DNA from 4 places in the Rhizobium sp. NXC14 genome. Region 3 is predicted to be linked to each of the others. Evidence: predicted binding sites of a transcription regulator. Region 3 holds the regulator's gene; each other region holds the start of a gene.
The links. The regulator PhoB, encoded in region 3, activates phosphate uptake and scavenging genes when phosphate is short. The targets are predictions, from matches to a motif close to TGTCATNNANCTGTCAT.
Positions count from the first base shown of each region.

Region 1: ppk2 (polyphosphate kinase 2) is a predicted target of PhoB. The motif match lies at 2,392-2,408, and genes of this name have one in related genera.
Region 2: NXC14_RS00820 (DUF1045 domain-containing protein) is a predicted target of PhoB. The motif match lies at 2,862-2,878, and genes of this name have one in related genera.
Region 4: NXC14_RS21740 (NAD-glutamate dehydrogenase) is a predicted target of PhoB. The motif match lies at 2,375-2,391, and genes of this name have one in related genera.

Region 1 covers NZ_CP021032.1:192,635-199,871, reverse strand. Annotated here, with positions in the region: gene NXC14_RS25220 (aldo/keto reductase family oxidoreductase) at 68-943, shown strand; gene NXC14_RS25215 (hypothetical protein) at 1,077-1,268, opposite strand; gene ppk2 (polyphosphate kinase 2) at 1,426-2,340, opposite strand; gene NXC14_RS25205 (GMC family oxidoreductase) at 2,495-4,147, opposite strand; gene NXC14_RS25200 (ATP-binding cassette domain-containing protein) at 4,232-5,314, opposite strand; gene NXC14_RS25195 (carbohydrate ABC transporter permease) at 5,323-6,207, opposite strand; gene NXC14_RS25190 (sugar ABC transporter permease) at 6,207-7,094, opposite strand; gene NXC14_RS25185 (ABC transporter substrate-binding protein) at 7,199-7,237, opposite strand, start outside.
Region 2 covers NZ_CP021030.1:169,411-176,647, reverse strand. Annotated here, with positions in the region: gene phnD (phosphonate ABC transporter substrate-binding protein) at 1-454, shown strand, start outside; gene phnE (phosphonate ABC transporter, permease protein PhnE) at 519-1,478, shown strand; gene phnE (phosphonate ABC transporter, permease protein PhnE) at 1,486-2,829, shown strand; gene NXC14_RS00820 (DUF1045 domain-containing protein) at 2,970-3,665, shown strand; gene NXC14_RS00815 (alpha-D-ribose 1-methylphosphonate 5-triphosphate diphosphatase) at 3,679-4,818, shown strand; gene phnN (phosphonate metabolism protein/1,5-bisphosphokinase (PRPP-forming) PhnN) at 4,815-5,420, shown strand; gene NXC14_RS00805 (GrpB family protein) at 5,390-5,935, shown strand; gene NXC14_RS00800 (DNA translocase FtsK) at 5,971-7,237, opposite strand, start outside.
Region 3 covers NZ_CP021030.1:512,484-519,720, reverse strand. Annotated here, with positions in the region: gene NXC14_RS02545 (Hsp33 family molecular chaperone) at 1-689, opposite strand, end outside; gene argF (ornithine carbamoyltransferase) at 783-1,697, opposite strand; gene NXC14_RS02535 (aspartate aminotransferase family protein) at 1,735-2,934, opposite strand; gene NXC14_RS02530 (GcrA family cell cycle regulator) at 3,359-3,892, shown strand; gene phoB (phosphate regulon transcriptional regulator PhoB) at 4,481-5,164, opposite strand; gene phoU (phosphate signaling complex protein PhoU) at 5,290-6,003, opposite strand; gene pstB (phosphate ABC transporter ATP-binding protein PstB) at 6,048-6,863, opposite strand; gene pstA (phosphate ABC transporter permease PstA) at 6,879-7,237, opposite strand, start outside.
Region 4 covers NZ_CP021030.1:4,460,002-4,467,238, forward strand. Annotated here, with positions in the region: partial or broken gene NXC14_RS21725 (GGDEF domain-containing protein) at 1-642, opposite strand, end outside; gene NXC14_RS21730 (carbonic anhydrase) at 734-1,375, opposite strand; gene pdxY (pyridoxal kinase PdxY) at 1,447-2,322, opposite strand; gene NXC14_RS21740 (NAD-glutamate dehydrogenase) at 2,601-7,237, shown strand, end outside.

The DNA of each region.
Region 1 (7,237 bases), on a different replicon from region 3:
TGTACCCAATTATCACACGCACCGCCAAGGAGTAAGTTTAATCTCATCTGTTGAAAGGAGCGCGACCATGTCCATCATCCATCAATCCGGCACATTCAATATCGGCGACCGCAAGGTGAGGCGACTTGGCTATGGCGCCATGCAGCTGGCAGGGCCCGGCGTGTTCGGCCCGCCAAAGGATCGCGGCGCCGCTCTGGCGGTGCTGCGCGAGGCGGTCGCATGCGGCGTGAACCATATCGATACCAGCGATTTCTACGGCCCGCACGTGACCAATCAGATCATCCGTGAAGCGCTCCATCCCTATGGCGACGATCTCGTCATCGTCACCAAGGTCGGCGCGCGGCGCGGCGCGGACGGGTCCTGGATTCCGGCCTTCTCGCGCCAGGAACTGACGCAGGCGGTTCACGACAATCTTCGCAACCTCGGCCTCGAGGTGCTTGATGTCGTCAACCTCCGGATCACATTTGACCTGCATAGCCCGGCCGAAGGCTCGATAGAAGCACCCCTGACGGTTCTGGCTGATCTCCAGCGGCAAGGTCTGATCCGTCACATAGGTTTAAGCAACGCCACATCGAAACAGGTCGCCGAAGGCCGCGGGATCACCGAGATCGTCTGTGTGCAAAACCAGTACAATCTGGCGCATCGGAACGACGACCGGCTCATCGACGAGCTCGCCCGTCAGGGCACCGCCTATGTGCCGTTCTTCCCGCTCGGCGGCTTCACGCCGCTGCAATCGTCCACACTCTCCAATGTTGGCGCACGCCTCAGCGCCACGCCGATGCAGGTGGCGCTCGCCTGGCTGTTGCGCCGCGCAGCCAATATCCTGTTGATCCCCGGCACGTCGTCGCTCGGCCATCTCAGGGAGAATCTCGCTGCTGCCGGATTGGTGCTGCCGGATGATGCCGACGAGGAACTGAACCATATGGCTGACATCGCGGCCTGACGGCCGCGGCTGCGGCGGTGCAATCGTTAGGCCGTGTTCTAGCGCGGCGTAACGAGCTTGCCGGACGTGCTGGCGCAATCTGTCGGTCGGCCGCACCTTATTGGCTGCGCCAACCGGCCGGTAAACGAGAGCATCAGGATGGCTTCCGTGTCAGAAGCTCATAAGTCACCAAAGCCGCTGACATCGCCAGAAAAACCACGGCTGCCAAAGGATAATCGGCGCTGGCGTTCGGGTCGGCAAGCTTGGGAAGGCCGATAACACTGCCGGCCGCCAGAATCGCCGAGAGCACAACCTCCTGAACGATTAATCTCCAAAAGCCGGTCATGACCAACCTCCCGTCATCTCCGTATTATCGGCCGAAGGACGCTCAGTCTTTATACCTCACGATGCAGCCGTTGGGAAACACGCGTTGACCGCACGGTCCAGTGACCATGCGGTCTCGGTTTCAACGCTTCGGAAGCCGACTTGTTGCGGCTATGCTTTCAATAGCGCTCAGGCACATACATATCAGCCGGAACCGGCGCCCTGATGTAGTCGGCATGACGGATACGATCCGGCAGCTGAATCTCAGGCTTCGGCACGTCCTCGTAGGGAATCTGATCAAGAAGATGGGCGATGCAGTTCAGCCGCGCCCGCTTCTTGTCGACGGCCTGCACCACCCACCAGGGCGCCTCCTTGGTGTGTGTGCGCGCCAGCATTTCTTCCTTGGCCTTGGTATATTCCTCCCAGTGGATGCGGCTTTCCATGTCCATCGGCGAAAGCTTCCACTGCTTCAGCGGATCGTGGATGCGCATCTTGAAGCGGAATTCCTGTTCCTCGTCGGTGATCGAGAACCAGTATTTGATCAGCACGATGCCGGATCGGACGAGCATCCGTTCGAATTCGGGCACCGAGCGGAAGAACTCCTCGAGTTCGTCAGGAGTGCAGAAGCCCATCACGCGCTCGACGCCGGCGCGGTTGTACCAGCTGCGGTCGAAGAGCACGATCTCGCCGGCGGTGGGAAGATGCGGGACATAACGCTGGAAATACCATTGATGGCGCTCCCGTTCGGTCGGCGCAGGCAGTGCCACTGTGCGGCAGACGCGCGGGTTGAGCCTTTGGGTTACGCGCTTGATCGCGCCACCCTTGCCGGCCGAATCCCGGCCTTCGAAAAGCACGACGACCTTCAGCTTCTTGTACTGAACCCAATCCTGCAGCCGAACCAGTTCGTGCTGCAGTCGGAAAAGCTCGCGGAAATAGATCTTCCGATCGAGCGTCTGCTCCGCCGGTTCCGTCATTCCTTCGACGACCAGATCGTCCAGCCGGTCTTCCTCCAGCTGCATTTCCAGCTCCTCATCGAAGCTGTCGGCGATTTCGGCCTTTATCCGGCTGAGCTGGTCCTGATGTGTTTTAGACATGGGCTTTCCCTTCCTGCTCAGTTGACAGGAGCATGTCACTGCAAAGTTAGTGTGACGGTTGGATAACCCACAGCTCGTTCACTTGTTCGCCTCTTTCGCCACTCCACATGCCGGCGAACTTTTTAGACGCCGCCTACACGAGATGGAGGCGTGCCTAGAGCAGTCCCGTTCGGTAGTGGTCGACAAGGTTGCGGCAGGCGCGGATGGTCAGCGCCATGACGGTGAGCGTCGTGCCAGCGATGCCGCTGCCCGGAAAGGCGCTGGCGTCGGTGACGATGACGTTCGGAGCATCCCACAGTTGATTGTAGGGATTGAGCACTGAAGCTTCCGGGCTTTCGCCCATGCGCGCACCGCCGGTTTCATGGATTGCTGCGCCCATGCACATGGTCTTGCGGAACCATGTGCGGAACATGAAGCGGCTGAAGGCATCGGCGTCGGGAAAGGCGCCTCTGCCCATCTCCTTGAGGCCGGTGGGCGATCCGATGAATTCAAGATCGCCGCCGACCTCTTTGACCATGGCGATCAACGTCTCCTCCTGCCGGCGGAGCAGCCGCCGCTCCTCCTCCTGCATGACGCAGCGAATGTGTGGCACCGGAATGTTCCAGGCGTCCTTGCGCTTGCCATCGAGGGTGATGCGATTATCGGCATAGGGCAGCATGCGGCCGAAGCCGAAGAAGGCGAGACGCGCATCGGCATCCTCTGAAACCGGCGCCCTGCCGATGCTGCCCTGATAGTCGAAATCGCCGCGGGCGGCGTCACCCTCGTCGAAACGCGGGATGAAGATGCCACCCGACGGATTGTAGAAGGGATCGACAGGAGCGGAATCGTCGACGGCCCAACCCTTCGCCTTGGGAAAGGAGCCAAAGGCAAGGCATGGAAGCTGATCCATGAAATAGCGCCCGAGCGCGCCCGAGCTGTTTCCGAGCCCGTCAGGATGTCTTGCCGATACCGAGTTCAGCAGCAGCCGCACGCTCTCGATCGGCGAGGCCGCAAGCACGATTGTCGCGGCGCGAGCCGTCGAAACCTTGCCCGTGTTGCGATCGATGAATTCCGCACCGGTGGCGCGGCCGGTTTTTTCGTCGGTGGTGATGCGACGCACGACGGCGTCATAACGGACCGTCAGCCGGCCGGTCGCCTTTGCGTCCCGCAGCGGTCGCGGCATGCGTTCTGCGTCGGGCGCTATATAGCGCCAGGAGATGACGCGCCGGTCCGGCCAGCGGCTTTCTACAGCCTGCTTGAATATCTGCTCGGCGGGCGTGAGGCTTGCCGGCTTCGCATAGACGCCGTCCGGCAAGGTCGGCACATCGTCCTTGTTGCCGTAGAGCTCGAGATAGGCCTCGACTTCGCCATAGAAGGGCGCAAGCTCGTCATAGGAGATCGGCCAGTCCACGCCCTTTCCGGTGCGCGATCGGATCTTGAAATCATCGTCGGTCCAGCGCAGCAGCACGCGGCCGAAACTGTGCAGGCGCCCGCCGCCCTGGCGGCCGCGGATCCAGAGAAAGGGCTCGTTCTTCGGCGTCGTATAGGGGTTCTTGCGATCGTTGACGAAGAAGTGGCTGAAGCGCTCGGTAAAGAAGGCCGCCCGCGCCTGGATCGGCTGGCCCTTCAGGGTGGCGCGCGCACGCTCCCATATATTGATGCTGCTTGCCGGCGCCTTCTTGCGTGCCGGGTTGAAATCCCTGGGGCCGACGGCCGGCCCAGCCTCGAGCAGCAGCACCGACAGGCCCTTGGCCGTCAGCTCTTTGACCGCGAAGGAACCCGCCGCGCCGGAGCCGATCACCAGCGCATCATAAATGATCTCAGACATGTCTTTTCAAATCCTGTCCTGGAGCAATTCCTCAATGCAGCGCAAAGCACATCCGAAATTGCGGGAAAGCAAAGGAATGGCGCGTCAAAGCCGCGATCCATCGGCAGCGAAGAGTGACGCCTTGGTGATATCAAGGCCCGGAGCCATGGCATCGCCGGGCTTGAAGTCGACGTCGCCCATGAAACGAAGGGAGAGACTGTGCTCCGCCCAGTCGAACCAGACGATGGCATCCGAACCCATCGGCTCGACGACGGAAACACGGCCAGCAATCGTGGGAAGCCCGCTTGCCGCCCCGTCGAGCACAAGGTGCTCAGGGCGAAAGCCTAACGTAACAGGTCCTTCCACGGCAGCCGTGCGAAAGGTATAGTCGGTGAGGTCGACGGTTAGGCCGTTGCTTCTGAAGACGGGTGCTCCGCCGCCGCGCTCGATCCGGCCCTCGACGAAATTCATCGCCGGAGCACCGATGAAGCCGGCGACGAAGAGATTGGCCGGACGGCGGTAGATCTCGGCCGGCGAAGCAAGCTGCTGGATCACGCCGTCGCGCATGATGGCGATGCGGTCGGCGAGCGTCAGGGCCTCGACCTGATCGTGGGTCACGTAAATCATGGTGTTGCCGAGGCTTTGATGCAGCTTCTTGATCTCGACGCGCAATTCGTTGCGCAGCTTGGCGTCGAGATTCGACAGCGGCTCGTCGAAGAGGAACATATCCACTTCTCGCACCAGTGCCCGGCCGATGGCGACGCGCTGCCGCTGGCCGCCGGACAGCTCGGCAGGACGCCGGTCGAGCAATGTGTCGAGATGGAGGAGCGCGGCCGTGCGGGCGACGCGTGCCTCGATCTCGGCCTTTGGCAGGCCTGCGACGCGAAGCCCGAAGGAGAGGTTCTTGCGGACCGACATGCGCGGGTAGAGTGCGTAGGACTGGAAGACCATGCCGATGCCACGGTCCTTCGGCTCCTCCCAGCTGACATTCTTGCCCGAGATCCAGATTTCGCCTGCAGTAATGTCCTGCAACCCGGCGATGGCGTTCAGAAGCGTGGACTTGCCGCAGCCCGAAGGGCCGAGCAGCACCAGGAATTCGCGCGGCGCGATGTCGATCGACATCTTCTCGATCACTGTATGGTCGCCATAGGCGATCTTCAGATCCTTGACGGAGACAGCAGATTGCATGGAATACGTTACCCCTTGACTGCGCCGGCGGCGATGCCGCGCACGAACCAGCGGCCGGACAGGAAATAGATGGCGAGCGGAACGATGGCGGTCAGGATCGTCGCCGCCATGTTCACGTTATAGGTGCGCTCGCCCATCGTGGTGTTGACGATGTTGTTGAGCTGCACGGTCATCGGCAGGTTGTCCCGGCCGGCGAAGACGAGGCCAAGCAGGAAGTCGTTCCAGATGCCGGTGAATTGCAGCATCGAAACCACGACCACCATCGGCACGGCGATCGGCAGCATGATCTCGAAGAAGATGCGCCAGAAGCCGGCGCCGTCGACGCGCGCCGCCTTGCAGAGCTCCTCCGGCACGCTGACGAAATAGTTGCGGAAAAGCAGCGTCACCAGCGGCAGTCCGAAGATGACATGGACGAGAATGATGCCGGCGAGCGAATTATAGAGACCGATATTCGCCATGGCGCGAACCATCGGATAGAGGAAGATCTGATAGGGGATCAGACCACCGGCCATCAGCAGGCCGAAGAGCGCATTTGCCCCACGCGGCCGCCAGAGCGACAGCGCATAGCCGTTGACGGCGCCGATGAAGACCGAGAGCGCGACGGATGGAACGGTGATCGCCACCGAATTCCAGAAGCCGCTACGAATGCCGACGCAGACGGTTCCCATGCAGGCGCCCGACCAGGCGGTCACCCAGGCGGAGAAATCGAGCGTGGCAGGCAGGGCAAAGATCTGCCCGAGCCGGATTTCGTCCATCGACTTCAGCGAAGTGACGACCATCGTATAGAGCGGCAGAAGGAAGAAAAGCGCAGCGCCGACCAAGAAGGTATAAAGGCCGATGCGTCCCGCCGTGATCCGTGCCGGCTTCGGCCCATTCGGGTGAGGCTGGTTCATCACGCCCCTCCCTTTGCCTGGTTGCGCATGTGCATCGCGTAACGGAACGGCGCGACTGCGATGACGACGCCGAGGACGAGCACCGTCGCGCCTGCTGTGGCAAGGCCGAGGTTCTGGCGCCCGAACAGATTGTCCATGATGAATTTCGCCGGCACTTCGGTCGCATTGCCGGGGCCGCCATTGGTCATGGCGACGACGATGTCGTAGGTCTTGATCACGCCCATGGCGAGCAGCATGCCGGCAGCGGCGAGCGCCGGCCCGAGCTGGGGCAGAATGATGGAGACATAGATGCGCCAGACGGGAATGCCGTCGATGCGCGCCGCCTTCCATTGCTCGGCCTCGATGCCACGTATGCCGGCAAGGGCAATCACCATGACGAGCCCCGCGCCCTGCCAGACGCCGGCGAGCACCAGCGCATAGATCGCCATGTCGCGATTGACCACCCAGTCGAGGACGAAGCTTTCCCAGCCAAGCGAACGCACACTCGCCTGAATGCCGAGTGTCGGATTGAGCATCCATTGCCAGATCAGCCCCGTCACCACGAAGGACATGGCGTAGGGATAGAGGAAGATCGCCCTGAAGGCGCTTTCGAAGCGGATCTTGCGGTCCAGTGCTGCGGCCAGCAAGAAGCCGAGCACCAGACAGCCGGCCACATAGAGGACGCCGAAGATCAAGACGTTTTGCAGCGAGGCGAGCCATTTGGCGGAAGCGAAGAGCTTCGCATACTGTGCAAAGCCGACATAGGTCGAGGACGGAAAGAGTGTGGAGTTGGTGAAGGACAGCCGGATCGACCAGGCCATGGTACCGATGAAGACCACGACCGCGGCGAACCAAGTCGGCAAGAGGGCGATGGTGGCGGAAAGATTACGCTTGCGTTTGACGGACATCGGCCAACTCTTTGACGGATGGAAAGCGAAACTCCGCCGCCGCGTAGCACGCGGCGGCCGGCAGCCGTGGCGGTCAGGGTCGGTCTGACGCCACGGGCACGATCCTACTCGAAGATGGCGAAGAAGTTTTCGGCAGCGGTCCC
Region 2 (7,237 bases), 340 kb from region 3:
CGTGCCGCTGACTCAGATCCCGAAGGACACCGGCATGCCGAACGACAAGTTCTTTGCCTCGACCCAATTCAACGGCGGTCACGAAAACAACCTGCTTGCCGCCTATGACGGCAAGGTCGATGTCGCCGTCGACGACTCGTCGGGCATCGGCGACTTCAAGGATGGCTACACTTCCGGCACGTTCCGCAAGGAAGTCGACAAGGGCGCCGTCGATCCGAACAAGCTCGTTGAAGTCTGGCGTTCGCCGCTGATCCCGAACGGCCCGTTGGTCGTGCGCAACGCTCTCGGCCAGGAGTGGCAGACGAAGCTCGCAGCCTTCTTCACGGCCCTGCCGGAAAAGGATCACAAGTGTTTCTCGGCTGTCGAAGGCGGCGACTACAAGGGCTACGCTCCCGTCAAGCACGACTTCTACAAGGCCGTCGTCGAAGTTCGCAAGGCGGCCATCGGCGGCTGATCGCCTTTTGAATACGGGGGCGGCTGACAACGGCCGCCCTTTGTTTGTTATCCGCGGAGCGTCCATGACCATTGCCGACACACAGCCGCACATGCAGAGCACGCAGGAGATCGGCACCGCCTGGGACCGGATGGTCGCCAAGCGCCGCTTCTACACCGTGCTCGGCCTGGTTATCCTTATCGCGGCTTTCGTGAGCTCCGTCCGCTTTGCCGATGAGAGCAATGCCGGCCATTTCTTCGAACGCCTGCCGCACCTATTCGACTTCCTGAGCTGGCTCATCCCCAAGGATTGGAACGACGTCTGGCGCGCGATCTTCGACATAGCGAGCGTCAACGACAAGGGCGGCGAGGAATTCAACTTCATCAAAGGCCGCGTCTATATCTGGGGAGACTTCTACATCCCGGAATATTTCGAGCTGATGATCATCACGATCAACGTGGCGCTGATCTCGACTGTCATCGCCTTCGTCTTTGCCGTGCCCTTGAGCTTCTTTGCGGCGCGCAACCTGACGAGTTCGTGGCCGCTGCGCGTCTTCACCAAGCGGCTGATGGAATTCCTGCGCGCCTTCCCGGAAATCGTCATCGCCGGCCTGTTTTCGGCGATCCTGTCGATCGGGCCGGTCGCCGCCATCATCGCCATCACCCTGCACACGATCGGCGCGCTCGGCAAACTCTTCTACGAGGTTGCCGAAAACATCGACATGAAGCCGCATGAGGGGATGAAGGCCGTCGGCGCCAACTGGTGGGAGCGGGTGCGCTTCGCCGTCCTGCCGCAAGTGCTGCCGAATTTCACCTCCTATGCGCTGCTGCGCCTGGAGATCAACGTGCGCGCCTCGACCATCATCGGCGCCGTCGGCGGCGGCGGCATCGGCGAAGAGCTGAAGCTTTCGATCTCGCGCGGCTTCGGCGCAAAGACCGTTGCCCTCGTACTCCTGTTGTTCGTGACGATCATCGCCGCTGACCAGTTCTCCGCCTGGCTGCGCCGCCGTCTCGTCGGCGAACACGCCTTCCTTCTGCAACATTGAGGCCGCCATGACGGTGATCGACGCAAACCGCATGCATGAGATTGAAGCGCGCTATCCAGAATATTTCCACCGGTCGTTCCGCCAGCGTTTCGGCGGGCTGATGATCCTCAGTGCGAGCCTCCTCTACGGCCTCTACGCCGTCTGGTTCTTTGACCTGCCCAAGCTTCTTGCCGAAGCCCACTGGGAGCGCGTTGGCATCTATCTCAGCCAATGGGTGAGTTATGATGTGCAGCCGGACTTCCGCATCCAGGATGACGGCTCGATCGAGGTGCGTTATCCCCGCTTCTCGCCGCTCGGCGACAATCCGCATCCGGACTGGGTGGTCAACAATCCCGATGGCAGCATCACCGTTTCCGTCAGCGGCACCAGCCGCAGCATCACCGTTTCGAAGAGCGAAACGATCGTGACCGCGCACGGCGTCAGCGTCCCGGTCAACGTTTCGAGCGGCGCGCCCGAGGTGGTCGGCCCGGTGCCGAGCTGGATGACGGTCTATGACGACAACGTGCTCGCTGATCTCGGCTTTGCCGGCGACGTCAGCATTTCCGTCGATCGCGTGAAAGTTCGCAAGCGTTTCCTCGGCTGGGCAAATTTCCTCTTCGACACGCAATCGTCATTCTTCGACAAGCCGGTCGGCGACGTCCTTGGCCTCATTGTCTCCGGCCCGCGCATCAAGCCCGACCAGTCCAACCTGTCGCTCGCTTTCGATGACATCTGGAACAACAGCGAATGGCAGCACGGCGACGTCTGGACCAAGCTTTTCCAGACGATCGTCATGGCCTTTCTCGGAACGCTGCTCGGCTCCCTCGCCGCCTTCCCGCTCGCCTTTCTGGCGGCACGCAACATCACGCCGAACCGCATCATGAACCAGATTCTCAAGCGCTTCTTCGATTTCCTGCGCTCTGTCGACATGCTGATCTGGGCGCTTTTCCTGACACGCGCCTTCGGCCCAGGGCCGCTTGCCGGCAGCGGCGCGATCTTCCTCACCGAGACCGGCACGCTCGGCAAGCTTTATTCCGAGGGGCTCGAGAACATCGACAACAAGCCGCGAGAAGGCATCAAATCGACCGGCGCCCAGACGGTGCTCGTCCATCGTTACGGCATCATGCCGCAGATCGTCCCCGTCATCGTCAGCCAGACGCTCTACCAGTGGGAATCGAACGTGCGCGGCGCCACGATCATCGGCGCTGTCGGCGCAGGCGGCATCGGCCTCAAACTCTGGGAGGCAATGCGCACCAACGCCAACTGGGAAAACGTCGCCTATATGGTCATTCTGATCCTGATCGTCGTCTTCCTGTTCGACGCCGCATCGAACGCGCTGCGCCATCGGCTGATGGGCAAGAATTCGCACTGAGCACTCGATGAAGGCGGTGGCGGCGCGGCCGTCATCATCATTCTGTCACGGAAATCTTTTAGCCGGGAGCCTGCTTGCGGTTCGCCGCCAAATCACTGCACATTGCGCTCCCCGTTTCGACGATCCCCAGGACAAAAGCCTTGCGCTACGCTCTCTATTTTTCGCCGCCGAAGGATGATCCCCTGACCGGCGCGGCTTCGCTCTGGCTCGGCCGCGATGCTTTCACCGGCGAAACCTATCCTGCACCCGAACATCAGAGGCTGAGTGCGGCAGAGCAGTTCGAGCTGACCGCCGACCCGCGACGCTACGGCTTTCACGCGACGATCAAGGCGCCGTTTTCGCTTGCCGGTTCAGTCACCGAAAGGGATCTCATGGCCTTTGCCGAGGAGTTTGCCGCCCGGACCCCGGCCTTCGAGATACCCCAGCTCGTCCTCGGTCAGCTCGGTCGATTTTTTGCCCTTGTTCCGGCTTCTCTTCATCAACCTCTTCAAGATTTCGCAGCGAAGGTGGTAAAGTCCTTCGAGCCGTTCCGCGCAACGCTGTCCGAGGCCGATATCGCGCGCCGCAATCCGGAAAGGCTCAGCGACAGCCAGCGCGCCAATCTGCAGCGCTGGGGCTATCCTTACGTCATGGAGGATTTCGGTTTCCACATGACACTGAGCGGGCAGGTGCCTGCAGAGCGCGCCGAGGTCATGAGAGCAATCCTGGCGGAACGTTTTGCCGGTTTCACCGGCCGGCCGCTTTCGATCTCCGGTCTCGCCGTCTTCATCGAGGAGACGCGCGGCGCCCCGTTCAAAGTTCGTTCCTGGCTGCCCCTTGCCGGCGCCAAAAACTGAAAGACCTGACAATATGAGCAAAGAGACCGTCTTTTCCAACGCCCGCATCGTTCTCGAGGACGACATCCTTTCAGGATCGATCCTCATCCGCGACGGCAAGATCGCCGATATCTCTGAAGGCAATTCGGTAGCCGGCGAAGATTTCGAGGGGGATTACGTCATTCCCGGCCTTGTCGAACTGCATACCGACCATCTCGAAGGCCATTATCAGCCGCGTCCGGGCATCCGCTGGCACAAGACGGCTGCCGTCCAGGCGCATGACGCCCAGATCGTCACATCGGGCATCACGACGGTCTTCGACTGCCTGCGCATGGGCGCGGACGAGGACGGCGGGTTCGAACATGGCGAGATGCGAGAGATGGCCGACGCCATCCAATCGGCGGAGAAGGAAGGCAGGCTGCGCGCCGAACACCTCATCCACCTGCGCTGCGAGGTATCGGCCGACAATGTACTTGAACATTTCGCCGATTTCGAAAATGATCCGCATGTGCGGCTCGTCTCGCTGATGGATCATGCGCCCGGCCAGCGGCAGTTCCAGACGATGGATCAATACATCTTCTACTATCAGAAGAAGCGGGGCCTGAGCGACGAGGCCTTCGCCCGTTTCGTCGCCAAGCGCCAGGCGGAATCGGCGCGCAATTCGACGCCACATCGAAACGCCATCGCCAAGGTCTGCGCCGAGCGCGGCATCACGGTCGCAAGCCATGACGACGCCACACTCTCCCATGTCGACGAGGCGATCGACAATGGCGTGCGCCTTGCCGAGTTTCCGACCAGCTTCGATGCCGCCCGGGCATCGCACGAGCACGGCATGAGCGTGCTGATGGGGGCGCCGAACATCGTGCGCGGCAAATCCCATTCCGGCAACATCGCCGCCCGCGATCTCGCCGAAATGGGCGTGCTCGACGTTCTGTCCTCCGACTACGTGCCGCTGAGCCTGCTGCATGCACCCTTCATCCTTGCCGACGAGGTGGAAAGCATCACCCTTCCGAAAGCGATCGCGATGGTGACGTCGACGCCTGCCCGCACTGTCAGCCTCAATGATCGCGGCCGGATCGCGACCGGGCTGCGCGCCGATCTCGTCCGTGTCCACCGCTCGCACGGCGTGCCGGTGACACGCTCCGTCTGGCGCCAGGGACGCCGTGTCGCATGACGCCACACGAACCCCATGCGGCAGCAGGAGCCGAACGCGGCATCATGGTCGTCGTCGTCGGGCCGAGCGGCGCCGGCAAGGACACGCTGATGAACCTCGCTGCGCGGTGTTTTTCCGGCCGCGACAACGTCCATTTCGCCCGCCGCGTCATCACCCGCCACCGCGATGCCGGCGGCGAAGATCATCTTTCCGTCTCCCTCCAAGGCTTTGCCGCCATGGAGCAATCAGGCTCCTTCGCCGTGTGGTGGGAGGCGCATGGCCTGAAATACGGCATTCCGGCCGAAGTATCGGTGGCGCTGTCGAGAGGCCATATCGTCGTGGCCAACGGCTCGCGCTCGGCGCTTCACCGCTTCCAGGCCGCTTTCCCGCGGCTGAAGGTCATCAATGTCACGGCCCGCCCGGAAGTGCTCGCCAGCCGGCTGGAAGCGCGCGGCCGGGAGACACACGAGGACATCATGGCCAGGCTTGCCCGCGGCCCGCTGACCGTGCGCGGCGACTATGACGTGACGGAACTCGACAATAGCGGTTCGCTGGAAGAGGCCGAACAGAAGATGATCGCAATTCTGGACGAATTGCTGGCCGAAGTGCAGCGACCACAGTAGGGAGGCCAGGATGCGCCATCAAAGTCGTCGATTACGACACTTCCTGGCCACTGCTCTTTGCCGCAATCAGCGCCGAGGTCTCCGTCCTGCTCGGTGATCTCGTGCAGTCCATCGACCACATCGGCAGCACATCTGTGCCTGGACTTGCAGCCAAGCCGAAAATCGACCTCGATGACGTCGTGGTATCTGACGACGCCTTACCGGCAGCGATAGAATTGGTACGCGCTGCCGACTTCGCATTTCACGGTGACCCTCACAGAGACGGCCGTTGGGTCTTTACCCGCAACCGCGAGGCTTGCGGGTACAGGCTCTATGTTTGCGCACCCGATAATCCCGCGCATCGGCAACGCATCCTGTTTCGCAACTACCTCAGAGACCATCCCGCAAAGGCCAAGGCCTATGCCGACCTCAAACGCCGCCTGGCCGCTGAGGCGGACGGCGATTGGGATTTCTATACCGGCGGCAAGTCAGCCTTCGTCGAGGAAACGATAAGATTGGCTACGTTGAAAACATGAAACCGGAATGCGCCGCGCACTCCGGCCATCGTCGATCAATCGCCCTCGCCGCGTCCGGATACGATCTCGCGTTTGCCGACGTGGTTTGCCGGGCCGACGAGACCTTCCTTTTCCATGCGCTCCACCAGGGAGGCGGCTCTGTTGTAGCCGATGCCGAGGCGGCGCTGGATATAGGAGGTTGAGCACTTCTTGTCCCGCATGACGACCTTGACGGCCTGCTGATAGAGCTCGTCACCGTCCTCGGCGCCCATAGCACTCTTGTCGAAGACGGCGCCGTCTTCTTCATTCTCGACGTCTTCCTCCTCGTCGGCCGTGACCGTATCCAGATATTCAGGACGGCCCTGCGTCTTCAGATGCGCGACGACTTTTTCGACCTCGGCATCGGAGACGAAGGGGCCATGGACACGGGCGATGCGGCCGCCACCCTGCATATGCAGCATGTCACCCTGTCCGAGCAGTTGCTCTGCGCCCTGCTCGCCGAGGATGGTGCGGCTGTCGATCTTCGAGGTGACCTGGAAGGAAATGCGGGTCGGGAAATTCGCCTTGATCGTGCCGGTGATAACATCGACCGACGGACGCTGGGTCGCCATGATCAGGTGAATACCGGCGGCACGCGCCATCTGCGCCAGACGCTGGATCGCACCTTCAATCTCTTTGCCGGCGACCATCATCAGATCGGCCATCTCGTCGACGATGACGACGATGTAAGGCATCGGCGCAAGATCCAGTTCCTGGCTTTCTTCGATCGGCGCACCGGTTCCCCTGTCGAAGCCGGTCTGAACCATGATATGGATGGTCTCGCCCTTTTCGCGCGCCTGGGAGACGCGGCCGTTATAGCCGTCGATGTTGCGCACGCCGAGGCGCGACATCTTGCGATAACGCTCCTCCATCTCGCGCACCGCCCATTTCAGCGCCATGACAGCCTTTTTCGGATCGGTGACGACGGGCGTCAGCAGATGCGGAATACCGTCATAGACGGAGAGTTCGAGCATCTTCGGGTCGACCATGATCAGCCGGCATTGCTCCGGCGTCATGCGGTAGAGCAGCGACAGGATCATCGTATTGATGGCGACCGATTTGCCCGAACCGGTGGTGCCGGCGACGAGCAGATGCGGCATCTTTGCGAGCTCGGCGATCACAGGCTCACCGCCGATGGTCTTGCCGAGGCCGAGCGCCAGCTTATAGCCGCTCTTGTCGAAATCCTGGCTCTCGATCATCTCCCGGAAATAAACGGTTTCACGGGTGACATTCGGCAGCTCGATGCCGATGACGTTGCGGCCCGGGACCACGGCGACGCGGGCC
Region 3 (7,237 bases):
TCCTCGCCATGCGGACGGTCGCCGTTATCGCCGTCGCCGCCGTGGAGATCAGGCTGGCGCATGCGCTCCGGTGCCTCCGGCAGGAACTGGGCGACGAGGCCGCCTGCCCGCCAACGATGGCGCGGCTTGCCGGCATCGTCACGGTCGAAAAGTTCGGCCGCAGCCAGGCGCACCCGCGTCGGGATCTGCTCCGACTGGCGGAAATAGACGCCGGCGATCTCCTCGAGCGACGTGCCGTCGAGGGCGACAATGCCCTGGTAAGGCTGCGCGAACTTGCCCTGATCGATGGTGAAGGCGAGCACGCCCTTGCCGAGCAGTTGCTCCGGCTCGGTCTCGCCTGAGGCAATCGCCTGGTCGAGCAGCGCCCGGTCGAAACGGGCATAGGCACGCACGTTCTCCGGCGTCGAGAAATCGGCGACGAGCAGATCGACCGGGCCGTCGCCCTTGGTCTGCACGGTGAACTTGCCGTCGAACTTCAGCGAGGTGCCGAGCAGCACCGTCAGTACGACGACTTCGGCGAGCAGCCGGGCGACGGGCGCGGGATAATGATGGCGCTCGAGGATCGCATCGAGCATGGGGCCGAGCTGGACGGCGCGGCCGCGCACATCCAGACCCTCCACCTGAAAGGGGACGACATGATCATCGCCGGCGAAATCGAACTGGCCGAGGGCGGCTGCAGCTTCTGCCATGGCTTTACTCCTAGTTTCTGGAGCGGCGGCCAAAGTGTCCGGCGCTCGCGCAGTCGGGCCGCAAGCTTATGACTCGCAACATCCGATTATGGTTCAGATCGCGCCCAGGCACCAAGCAAGAATCGACTTCTGCGCATGAAGACGGTTTTCCGCTTCATCGAAGACCACGGATTGCGGGCCGTCGATCACCTCGTCCGTCACTTCCTCACCGCGATGAGCAGGCAAGCAATGCATGAACAATGCATCGCTGCCGGCCTTGGCCATCAAGGCCGCATTGACCTGATAAGGCTGGAAGACGTTGTGACCCCGGGCCCGATGTTCCTGATTCATGGAGACCCAGGTATCGGTCACCACGCAATCGGCGCCTTCGACCGCACGGTCGGCATCATGGCAGAGCATGACTTCGGCGCCCTCATTGCGGGCCCAGTTCAGATAGTGATCCTTAGGCTCCGAGCCAAGAGGCACGGCCATGTTCATGCGGTAGCCGAAGCGCGCAGCCCCTTCCACCAGCGAATGCAGCACATTGTTGCCGTCGCCGGTCCATGCGATCGTCTTGCCCTTGATCGGGCCGCGATGCTCCTCGAAGGTCATGATATCGGCCATGATCTGGCAGGGGTGGGTGTCGTCCGTCAGCGCATTGATCACAGGCACGGTCGCGTGCTCGGCGAGCTCCAAAAGCCTGGAATGCTCGGTGGTGCGGATCATGATCGCATCGACATAGCGCGACAGCACCTTGGCGGTGTCGCCGATCGTCTCGGCGCGGCCGAGCTGCATTTCAGTACCGGAGAGAAACAGCGTTTCGCCGCCGAGCTGGCGCATGCCGACGTCGAAGGAAACGCGGGTGCGCGTCGACGGCTTTTCGAAGATCATCGCCAGCATCTTGCCGGCGAGCGGCTTGTCGCCCTTGCCGGATTTGAAGGCCTGCTTGCGGGCGAGCGCGTCGTTCATGATAGTTCTGAGGTCGGCCGAGGTGACGGCCGAAAGATCGAGGAAATGTTTAGGAGCCATGTTCTTACCTGTCGTGCGCCCGAAGGCGGCGATCCCTTCAAGCCGTCTTCTTGATCTTGGCGGCGCGGATGCTCTCGGCGGCGCGCTCGAGGCGCACGAGCCCCTCGCGGGCTTCTTCGGCAGTGACCACCAGCGGCGGAAGAAGGCGGATGACGTTGTCGCCGGCCGGCACGCCGAGCAGATGCGCGGCGCGGATCGCCTGCAGCAATTCGGCCGAGGGAACCGCAGCCTTGACGCCGAGCAGAAGCCCCTCGCCTCGGATATCCTCGATAACATCGGGATACCGATCCTTGAGCGAGGCCAGCCCCTGGCGGAAGACGAGCGCGACGTCGCGCACATGCTCAAGGAAGCCATCGGCGAGGATGACGTCGAGTACGGCACTGCCGACCGCCATGGCCAGCGGATTGCCGCCATAGGTCGAACCATGCGTGCCGGCCTTCATGCCGGAGGCAGCCTCGGCCGTGGCAAGGCAGGCGCCGAGCGGGAAACCGCCGCCGATGCCCTTGGCAACGGCCATGATATCGGGCGTGATGCCGGACCATTCATGGGCGAAGAGCTTGCCGGTGCGGCCGACGCCGGTCTGGACCTCGTCGAGGATCAGCAGCAGGCCGTTTTCGTCGCAGATCCGGCGAAGCGCCTTCATGAATTCGCCGGTGGCGGGACGCACGCCGCCCTCGCCTTGCACCGGCTCGATCAGGATTGCGGCCGTCGCATCGGTAATGGCGGCGCGGACGGCCTCGATGTCGCCGAACGGCACCTGATCGAAACCCGGAGCCTTGGGGCCGAAACCTTCGAGATATTTCTCCTGACCGCCGGCGGCAATCGTCGCGAGCGTGCGCCCATGGAAGGCACCCTCGAAGGTGATGATATGGAACCGCTCGGGATGCCCCTTGGAAAACTGGTAGCGGCGCGCGGTCTTGATGGCGCATTCGAGCGCCTCGGCGCCAGAATTGGTGAAGAACACCTTATCGGCGAAGGTAGCGTCCGTCAGGCGCTTGGCGAGGCGCTCCTGGCCGGGGATCTCATAGATGTTGGAGAGGTGCCAGACCTTGTCGGCCTGCTCCTTCAGCGCCGCGACCACATGCGGGTTGCCATGGCCGACGGAGGTGACGGCGACACCGGCGCCGAAATCGAGATAGCGCTCGCCGCTCTCGGTGATCAGCCATACGCCCTCGCCTCGCTCGAACCGCAGCGGGGCGCGAGAATAGGTGTCATAAAGCGGCGCGGCTTCAGCCATGGCGCGGGTCTCCCGTTCAATGTTGTCTTGCACGGACTCCGGCTAACAAAACCAGGTCCAAAAAATCAAAAATGCCGCCTTTCGGCGGCGAGCGGTACTATTTCCTTTTCGCGCTGCAATGTCAACAAAACTGGCGCCTTAGCCTATGCAGCAAGCTTGTGCAGCGGCACTTTCGGCCTTCAACAGGCATTATTGCAGAAATGCCACGCAGAGGCAGCAAGTTGGGGAAAACTTGAAATTCGATTCATCCGGATTCCCGCGACTCTTGTCACGGAGTCAGCCTCACACTAGGTTAAAGTTCAATTACTAGACTGCATGCGGCGGAACTAGTCACCAAAATTGATCAAGCGTTTCTTGTTTCGGAGGCTTCCGGGACAACGGTGAGGGATTCTGCCATCACCAACGCAAAAGGTGGAGACAGGGCATGAACTGGACAGACGAGCGGGTCGAGAAACTCAAGAAGCTTTGGGCCGAAGGACTGAGCGCCAGCCAGATTGCTGCGCAGCTTGGCGGCGTCAGCCGAAATGCCGTTATCGGCAAGGTGCACAGGCTCAGCCTTCCCGGCCGCGCCAAGGCCGGCGGCACGGCCACCGCGGCGCGCACGCCGAAGCGCCAGACAGCCGCGCCGCGCGCGCCGAACTACGCCTCCCGGATCACCACCCGCACCGTGACCCGTCAACAGGGCGCAACGATGCTGAAGGAAGAGATCGAGGTCGATGCCGTCGAGGAAATGGAATATGTGCCGGCCGGCAATGTGGTCGTGCCGATTTCTCGCCGCCTCGGCCTGACGGAGCTCACCGAACGCACCTGCAAATGGCCGGTCGGCGACCCGCTCAAGGAAGATTTCCATTTCTGCGGCTGCGAGTCCCCCGACAATTCGCCCTATTGCAGCTATCATCAGAAGCTTGCCTATCAGCCGATCAACGAAAGGCGCCGGGCCGCGGCACGGGTCAGCTGAGCGGACAGGTATTGCCGAGAACGAGAAACGGGCCGAGTGGCCCGTTTTTTTATTCGATTGGGGAAGTGACCTTTGCGTTTAGCAACCAAGCCAACCCCACACTCCGTCATCCCGGGGCTTGGAGGAGAAGTGGTGCCTGGACAGATAAGCCACGCCAGTGCGATGAAGCTGGTTCTGCAGCGGCGATGGATCGGCGGCAAAAACGGGTGCTACAGGTTGCACCACCGGCGCGTTTGGCGAGAGCGCCAACCACACGCTCCGTCATCCCGGGGCTTGACCCGGCTTGACCCTGGGATCGACAACCAAGCACTCGGCTTCGATAATTTCCCTGCAGTTGGATGCATCCCTGTTCCCGCAGCGCCGGCCCGATGGATCCCAGGGTCAAGCCCTGGGATGACGGAGGAGAGGTGATGCCGGGACAAGTCGGCTCTGCAGGCGCGATGGAAAGGTGGTGCCGAGACGCATAAGCCTCGCCGGCGCAATGACGCTGGCGAAGAAGCGGCTGCGATCGACGACGGCAAGGGGGGCCTCACAAGCCGTACTGCCGTGCGTTTGGCGGGAACGCCCATCTCACACACTCCCTCAGCCTCAGGCTTCCATAGAATAGCCGGCGCCGCGGACGGTGCGGATGACGTCCTGCATGTTGGAGAAGTTCAGCGCCTTGCGCAGGCGTCCGACATGGACGTCGACGGTTCGTTCGTCGACATAGATGTCGTGACCCCAGACGCCGTCGAGCAGCTGCGAGCGGGAAAAGACCCGGCCCGGCGACGACATCAGGAATTCCAGCAGGCGAAATTCGGTCGGGCCGAGGCGGACTTCGCGGCTCTTGCGGTGGACGCGATGGGTTTCGCGGTCGAGCTCGATATCGCCGCATTTCAGCACCGAGGACAGCACCTCGGGGCGGGCACGGCGCAGCATCGCCTTGACGCGGGCGACGAGTTCGGGGGTCGAGAAGGGCTTGACGACATAATCGTCGGCGCCGGTGGACAGTCCGCGCACACGCTCGCTCTCCTCGCCGCGCGCCGTCAGCATGATGATCGGCAGTCGCTCGGTTTCCGGCCGCATGCGCAGGCGCCGGCAGAGTTCGATGCCGGAGACGCCGGGCAGCATCCAGTCGAGGATGAGCAGGTCGGGCGTGCGCTCCTGAAGCCTGATTTCGGCCTCGTCGCCGCGCAGGATGGTATCGACCTCGAAGCCTTCGGCTTCGAGATTATAGCGAAGGAGCACGCTGAGCGCTTCCTCGTCTTCAACAACTGCGACTCTCGGGATCATGCGTGTCCGTCTCCTCGCGCACAAGCCTTAAACTCGGGGTCTAAGCAGGCGTCCTGCGCAAATTCAGAAATTGGCTGCGACCTCTTTGCGCGCCCCGAACGGGCGCGCACGCAATCTTGGAAGGATTATTCCGTCGCGGCGCCGACGGTGTTGGCGCTGTCATCCTTCGGGCGATCACCTTCCGGCTGGGCGCCTGTTGCCATGTAGTAGATCGTCTCGGCGATGTTGGTGGCATGGTCGCCGATGCGTTCGATGTTCTTGGCGCAGAAGAGCAGATGCGTGCAGCTCGTGATGTTGCGCGGATCTTCCATCATGTAGGTCAAGAGCTCGCGGAACAGCGAGGTGTACATGGCGTCGATCTCGTTGTCGCGTTCGCGGATGGCGGTCGCCTTGTCGGCAGCGCGTGTCGTATAGACGTCGAGCACTTCCTTGAGCTGGACAAGCGCCAGCTCGGAGAGATGCTCGAGACCGCGGGCGAGCTTGCGGGGCACGCCGGTGCTCTGCACGGCGATGACGCGCTTGGCGGTGTTCTTGCCGAGGTCGCCGACGCGTTCGAGATCGGCGGCGATGCGGATCGAACCCATGATTTCGCGCAGGTCCGCCGCCATCGGCTGACGGCGGGCGATGGTGACGATCGCCTTGTCGCCGATTTCGCGCTCGGTATGATCGAGGATCACGTCGTCGGAGATGACCTTCTGCGCCAGCGCGGTATCGCCGTTGACCAGCGCCCGGACCGATTCGGCGACCATCTGTTCGGCCAGGCCGCCCATTTCGGAAATCCGCCTGGAAAGGAACTTCAGATCATCATCATAGGCAGAATAAATATGTGTCGATGCCATGGGGCTTTGTCCTCGAATAAGGGGAAGGCTTCGGATGGCCGTGATCAGCCGAAGCGACCCATGATGTAGTCCTGGGTACGGGGATCGTCCGGATTGGTGAACATCTTGTCGGTGTCGTTCTCCTCGACAAGATTGCCGAGGTGGAACATGGCGGTGCGCTGCGAGACGCGCGCGGCCTGCTGCATGGAGTGGGTGACGATGACGATCGTATAGTTTTCGCGGAGCTCGTGGATCAGCTCCTCGACCTTGGCGGTGGCGATCGGGTCAAGGGCCGAGCAGGGCTCGTCCATCAGGATGACTTCCGGGCTGACGGCAACGGCGCGGGCAATGCACAGGCGCTGCTGCTGACCGCCGGAGAGGCCCGTGCCGGATTCGTGCACGCGGTCCTTGACCTCGTTCCAGAGGCCGGCGCGCTGCAGGCTGCTCTCGACGATCTGGTCGAGATCGGCCTTCGACTTGGCGAGACCGTGGATGCGGGGGCCGTAGGAGACGTTTTCATAGATCGACTTGGGGAATGGGTTCGGCTTCTGGAAAACCATGCCGACGCGGGCGCGAAGTTCGACGACGTCGATATCCGGATCATAGATATCGTCGCTGTCGAGCGTGATCTTGCCGGTAACGCGGCACCCCTCGATCGTGTCGTTCATGCGGTTCAGGCTTCGCAGGAAGGTCGACTTGCCGCAGCCCGAGGGGCCGATCAGGGCGGTTACGGTGTTTTCGCGGATGTTCAGGTTCACGTCGAAAAGCGCGCGCTTCTCGCCGTAGTATACGGAGACATCCTGTCCGATCATTTTATACGGGACGTTGCTCATCTTCTGATCCAGCGCCTTTTCAACTGCAGCTTCCGTCAGCATGTTCATGATGTTTAACTCCGTTTACCAGCGGCGCTCGAAGCGACGACGCAAGAGGATGGCGCCCATGTTCATGACGACCAGGAACAGGAGCAGGACGATGATGGCACCCGAAGTACGCTCCACGAAGGCACGTTCGGCCTCGTTCGCCCACATATAGACCTGCACGGGCAAGGCCGTCGAGGGCTCGAGCGGTGTCGCGGGCGCATTGGCGACGAAGGCGACCATGCCGATCAAGAGCAGCGGCGCGGTTTCGCCGAGCGCGTGCGCCAGGCCGATGATCGTGCCGGTGAGGATGCCGGGCATGGCAAGCGGCAGGACGTGGTGGAACACCATCTGCATCTTCGAGGCGCCGAGGCCGAGAGCTGCGGCGCGGATCGAAG
Region 4 (7,237 bases), 550 kb from region 3:
TGGTCTTGCCCTGAATGAAGAGTTCAATCGGAAATCTGGCGGAAACGTCTTGATTGAGGTAACGGTGCCGATCCCGGTGATCAGCCTTTCGCCGTAGTAGGTCAGCAGGATGCCCATCAGCTGGTTGGATTTCTCAAGCAGCACCGGGTCGCTGATCAGTGGTGAAAGTGCGTCGACGACCGCAAGCTGCTTCAGAGCCGCATACCAGTAGACGGAGCCGGGATTGCTGCCTGAATAACGGCCCTGGTCGACAGCGCTCCGCGCCGCGACGATGCGGCTGTAGGCAAGGCTGAGAGCCGACAATTCAGCTGCAAGTCCCTGATCGAGCGTATCGCGGGGCGGCAGGCTGGCCTGGAAGGCGCGGCGTTCGCGATCGAGCGTCAGTCGGCTTCGCTGCATGTCGACTGCAGTCTCGCTGCTGGGATGCGCGAGATAGCGGCGAGTGGCATCGATTTCACTGAGGATTTCAGTCGCCGCGATCGACCCGCCACGCGCCAGCACATCGGCGAACTGCCGGTCTTTCTCAAGATCCCTGTAATGCTGGATGGAAGTTCGGAGAACGAAGGCGCCTTCAATCAGCATGAAGGCGAAGGGCAGCAGAACGGCGGCCAGCATAACCTTTTTAATGGTTTCGAACTTCATCGCCAATCGCCACGTGATCAAATGCCGGTCGCGCAACCAATTGATGCAAGTTTAACAGCAATCCTTAAAAAACTGATAAACCCGCTAGTCCCTAGATCTCGGGACGAATGAAGTCACGCGTGTCCGCGTCCATCACCCAGAGCTCACCTGTCGAGATGTCGAACCAAGCGCCGTGAAGATGAAGATTCCCGGCTTCTTCCAGCGCCTTGATATTGGGAAAGCTTCTGAGATTGTCGATCGAGTTGCGGATGGAGACACGCTCGAGCGCAGTTTGCCGCTCGGCCGCGGTCATCACGTCATTGCTCTGGATCTGCTCGGCTGCGGGTCTGACCAGCGACATCCACCGGCCGATGAAATCGCCGGGCGATAGTGGCTCGGCATTCGGATCGAGTGCCGCCCGAATCCCGCCGCAGCGGCCATGGCCCATCACGACGATGTCCGAAACCTTCAGCGCCTGCACGGCAAATTCAAGAGCGGCCGATGTCGAATGGAAATGGCCGTCCGGCTCGTAGGGCGGCACCATGTTGGCAACGTTGCGGATGACGAAAAGCTCGCCCGGGCCGGCATCGAAGATCAGCTCGGGAGCCGCACGCGAGTCCGAACAGGCAATGACAAGCGTACTCGGACTCTGGCCGTTTTCGGCAAGTTGCCGATACCTGTCGCGGGCGTCGGCATAACGCCCGTTCATAAAGTTGCGATAACCGTTCAGAAGGGTGTTTGGAAAACGCTGCATGCCTCTGGATTAGCGCGCGCGGAGGACAAGATCAACTGCTGCACCGCAAAATGCGCACATTGGCAAATGCGTCATTTTTTCCGACGCTGCGCCGGGTGTACGAGCCGGCGCATCTGCACCATCGCCATCGGCGTCGAAAGGCTGGACGCATCGCTGGCCAGCATCAGCTCGTTGCTGCCGCGCTTGACCGCACGCGCAAGCACTTCGAACACGCTGGCGGTGGCAAGCTGCAACGCCTTTTCGTCCTCGAGGCCGGACAGCAGGCGCGACAGGAAAACGGCGGCCAGCAGGTCGCCGAGACCATTCGGCGGGTTCTCGACAACGCGGTGCTCGGCAAGAAGCGCGTGACGGCCGGAAAGGAAGAGATTGCCGGTGCCGCCCGCCATCATCGGCACCGCCGAGGTGACGAGCATGCGCGACGGCCCGAGCGCCAGCGCCGCCTCCATGATTGCGCCGTTGTCATCGAGCGGTGCTCCCGACAGCCAGGCGAGCTCGTACCGGTTCGGCGTTGCGAGCGAGGCCAGCGGAATGAGATGATCACGAATGGCCTCGGCCGTCGCTTCCGGCACGTAGAGGCCGCCGAGATCGCCCATGACCGGATCGCAGACATAAAGTAGTTCAGGATTGTTTTGCCGGAGCGCAGTGATCAGCCGGGCGACCGAGCGTGCCTGGGCGGCATTGCCGAAATAGCCCGAAAGCACAGCCCTGACTTCACCGATCCAGGGCGCGCAAATCAGATCCTCGATCGCTGCGTCGAAATCCGCTTCGGCAAACGTCAGCCGCGTCGAACGGCCATGGCCGGGATGCCAGGGCAGAACGATGGTCGGCAGCGCCCAGACCGGATGGCCGAGCGTCTCCAGCGCAAACACCGCCGCCCGATTCCCGACCGAGCCACGCACGACATGGCTGGAAATAACGATGACTGTGCCCGCTGCATTTTCCGACATGAAACCGAGGTCCGAATGATGATGGCGTTTGATGATCTTTTTGACGGCGAGCTGTCAACCATTCTTCACGTGAGCATGGAAATGTGCCGCGAAAGCAAACCAGGAAGAGAGGCCTTGCCAACGCGTTTCGGCCTCAAAAGCGAAAAAACTCTGCCAATTTCTAATTTCCGCCGGCAAAAAAGCATCAAAACGATCCCCGACAGCGCTATTTTAGGGATTCTTTCGACAAATCTTCTGCTAGCTTGCGAAAAAATCAGTCCAATGCGGGGAGGCGTTCCATGGCTGCCAGAAACAATCCGAAACGGGAGAAGCAGATCGAGACTGCGCGCAAGATCGCCAAGGCGATGAGCGAGGCGCATCTCGATCCGGAAATTCTCTTTGGCCGGGCGAGCAATGACGATCTGGAACTCTATACGCCCGACATGCTGGCGCGCTCTGCCGTGCATTCGGCAAAGGAACTTGCCGCCTGGAACGGCAAGACGCCCCGCGTCAGCATCGACACACTTGCCGAGGTGACACCCGGCGGCACCGCCGTCTCGGTGCTGTCGGTGACCGACCGGAACATGCCTTTCCTTTATGAATCGGTCATGGGTGAAGTGACGAGCACCTACCGCGATCTGTTCATGGCCGTGCATCCAATCCTCGTCATGGAAAAGGGCAGAGCCCCCACGCTCTATTCCGCCGACCACCCGAGCGATCCCGCGGCACGAGTCAGTCATATTCAGCTCCATATCGCCCCCTTGAATTCCACCCAGGCTGCCGACCTCGTCAAACGCGTCCAGACCGTGCTCGAACAGGTCCGTCTGTCGGTCTCGGACTGGAAGCCGATGCTTGCCAAGCTCGATGGCGTAATCGCCGAGCTGTCGGCCAACGGTGCCGGCCGCAGGAAGGCCGAACATGCTGAAGCGGTGGCCTTCCTGACCTGGCTGCGCGACGAGAATTTCACCTTCCTCGGCATGCGTGAATATATCTATTCCGGCAAGGGCGCCGACGCCAAGGTCGAGCGCGACAAGGGCGCCGGCCTCGGCATCCTCTCCAACCCGGACGTTCTCGTACTGCGTACCGGCAAGGACGCTGTGACCACCACGCCAGAGATCCTCGCCTTCCTCGACGGCCCCGACTTCCTGATCGTCACCAAGGCGAATGTGAAATCGATCGTTCATCGCCGCGCCTATATGGATTATGTCGGCGTCAAACGTTTCGATGCCGAGGGCAACGTCACCGGGGAACTCCGCATCGTCGGCCTCTTCACCTCGACGGCCTATACCTCCCTCGCCTCCGAAATCCCGCTGCTGCGGTCCAAGATCGAAAAGGTGAAGGAGCATTTCGGCTTCGACCCGATGAGCCATTCCGGCCGCATGCTCGACAACACGCTGGAATCCTATCCGCGCGACGACCTATTCCAGATCGACACGACGCTGCTTGCGAGCTTTGCCGAGCAGATCAACGATCTCGCCGACCGGCCGCGCGTGCGCGTCCTGCCGCGCATCGACCATTTCGACCGCTTCGTCTCGGTCATCGTCTATGTGCCGCGTGAGGAATATGATTCGATCGTGCGCGAGCGCATCGGCACCTATCTGAAGACCGTCTATGACGGCCGTGTGTCCGCCTATTATCCGGCTTTTCCCGAAGGCGGCGTCGCCCGCGTGCATTTCATCATCGGCCGTTCCGGCGGCAAGACGCCGCGCATACCGCAGGCAAGGCTCGAGCAGAAGATCCGCGAAATCACTGCCCGCTGGAACGACCGTTTCGAAGCGCTTGCCGGACCAAAGTCGCCGAAACTATCGGTCGATCAAGCTTTCCAGGATTCCTTTACCCCTGAAGAAACCGTCGCCGACCTTGCCGATATCGGCGCCTGCGCCGCCGGCGAGCCGCTGCGAATCCAGTTTTATCACCGCCAGGAAGAACAGGGCCGCATCCTCTCGCTGAAGATCTTCCACGCCGGCGGCCAGCTGGCCTTGTCACGCCGCGTGCCGCTCCTCGAGAACCTCGGCTTCAATGTCGTCAGCGAACGCACCTTCGACATTGGGGTACAGGTCGGCGATGGCGCAACCCAACTCGTCGTGCTGCACGATATGGAGCTCGAGACCCGCAACGGCAGCGACATCGACCTCCATCGGTATGGCGCTGCGCTCGAGGAAGCCTTCGTCGCCGCCTTTGCCGGCACGATCGACAATGACAGTTTCAACCGGCTGATCCTTTCGGCCGGGCTCTCGGCCCGCGAAACCAATGTATTGCGCGCCTATGCCCGATACCTCCGCCAGGCCGGGATCGCCTATTCGCAGGATTACATCGCAACGACGCTCGATAAATATCCTGGTGTAGCCGCCGCCATCTTCCGCCTGTTCCACGACACGCTCGATCCCAGGCTTTCCGAAAAGGCCCGCCTCAAGAAGATCGCCGACCTGCACCAGGCCATCGAGGCCGATCTTGCCGACGTGCCGAACCTGGACGACGATCGCATTCTGCGCCGCTACGTCAACATCGTCGACGCGACGCTGCGCACCAACTATTTCCAGAAGAACCCCGATGGGTCGCCGAAAGCCATGCTGGCCTTCAAGCTCGATCCGCACCTGGTCGACAGGCTGCCGCAACCGAAACCCTTCCGCGAGATGTTCGTCTACGGCGTCGAAGTCGAAGGCGTCCACCTGCGCTTCGGCAAGGTGGCGCGCGGCGGCCTGCGCTGGTCTGATCGTGCCGAGGATTACCGCACCGAGGTGCTCGGCCTCGTCAAAGCGCAGCAGGTGAAGAACGCCGTCATCGTGCCGGTCGGCGCCAAAGGCGGCTTTTACCCGAAGAAGCTGCCGGTGGGCGGCAGCCGCGACGGAATCTTCAATGCCGGCCGCGAGGCGTACAAGACCTATATCCGCACGCTGCTTTCGATCACCGACAATATCTCCGGCGCCGAGGTCGTGCCGCCGGCCGATACGATCAGGCTCGATGGTGACGATCCCTATTTCGTCGTTGCCGCCGACAAAGGCACGGCGACCTTCTCCGACACCGCCAATGCCTTGGCGCAGGAGGCTGGCTTCTGGCTGGACGACGCCTTTGCCTCCGGCGGCTCGGCCGGTTACGATCACAAGAAGATGGGCATCACCGCCCGCGGCGCCTGGGAAACCGTAAAACGCCATTTTCGCGAGATGGACATCGACATTCAGACCACGCCCTTCACCGTCGCCGGCGTCGGCGACATGTCGGGCGACGTCTTCGGCAACGGCATGCTGCTCTCTCCCAAGATCAGGCTCATTGCCGCTTTCGATCACCGCGACATCATCATCGATCCCGATCCCGACATGGAAAAAACGCTGGCCGAGCGCCAACGGCTCTTCAACCTGCCGCGCTCGAGCTGGCAGGACTTCGATAAGAGCGTGCTTTCGAAAGGCGCGATGATCATTTCACGTTCGGCGAAATCTGTGACGCTGACGCCGGAAGCGGTTGCCGCGATTGGCATCGACAAAGCGGTGGCGACCCCATTCGAGATCATGACGGCGATCCTGAAGAGTCCGGTCGATCTGCTGTGGTTCGGCGGCATCGGCACTTATGTGAAGGCTCCCTCCGAAACCGACACCGAAGTCGGCGATCGCGCCAACGATCCGATCCGCGTCACCGCGACTGAGGTGCGCGCCAAGGTGATCGGCGAGGGCGCCAATCTCGGCGTCACCCAGAAGGGCCGCATCGCTTACTGCCTCAGCGGCGGACGCTGCAACTCCGACGCCATCGACAACTCGGCCGGCGTCAACACCTCCGACGTCGAGGTCAATATCAAGATCGCGCTGGCTGCCGCTATGCATGACGGGCGGCTGACGCGGCCAAAACGCGACCAGCTTCTTTCGTCGATGACCGGTGAGGTGGCGGCGCTGGTCCTGCGCAATAATTACCTCCAGTCGTTGGCGATCTCGCTCGTCGAACGCAAGGGCACGGCAAACGGCCTCGAACTCGCCCGCTTCATGAGCGTGCTCGAGACAACCGGCCAGCTGAACCGCAAGGTCGAGACCTTGCCGGATGACCAGACGCTGGCCGAACGTTACACGGCCGGCAAGCCGCTGACGCGGCCGGAAATCGGCGTGCTGCTGTCCTATGCCAAGATCGTGCTCTTCGATGCGCTCGCCGCGAGCGACCTGCCCGACGACCCCTATTTTGCCGCGACCCTGTCGAATTACTTCCCCGTCAAAATGCAGAAGTCGAACGCCGGCGACATATCAAGCCATCGCCTACGGCGCGAAATCATCGCGACCGTGCTGGCCAATGAAGCGATCAACCGCGGCGGGCCGAGCTTCGTCGTCGCAATGATGGACGCGACGGCGGCTTCGGCGCCGGAGGTGGTGCGTGCCGCAATCGTCGCCCGCGACGGTTTCGACCTCAACCGGCTCTGGGCCGAGACGGATGCGCTCGACGGCAAGATATCGGGCGGGGTGCAGAACCGAATCTATGAGGAAATCAGCCACAGCTTTACCGTGCTTACGCGCCTTTTGTTGAAAACCGCAATGACCAAAGCCGATATGGCCGAGGTCATTAGCCGGCTGCAGGCGGCCCTGAAGAAGTTGAGGCCTGCTTTCGCCGAACAGGCGGCCAGCGATGCTGCCGCACGCCTGGCGGAATACGCCGAAGCCGGCGTGCCCGAAAAGCTGGCGGCCGAAATCGCCAATCTCCAGAGCTTCGCGCTTGTGCCGGAGATCATGCAGATCGCTGAGCGTACCGGCGAGCCGCTGCTGCGCGCGGCCGAAAATTATTTTGCCGTGTCAAAGACTTTCCGGATCGCGCGGTTGCTGGCGGCCGGCGGCCGGATTCTCACCTCCGATCATTACGAAAATCTGGCGCTTGCCCGCAGCATCGATCAGATCGCCAGCGCCCGGCGCGACATCGTCATCTCGGCGCTTTCCGATCACGGCAAGGAGAAGCTGCCCGTCCAGGCCTG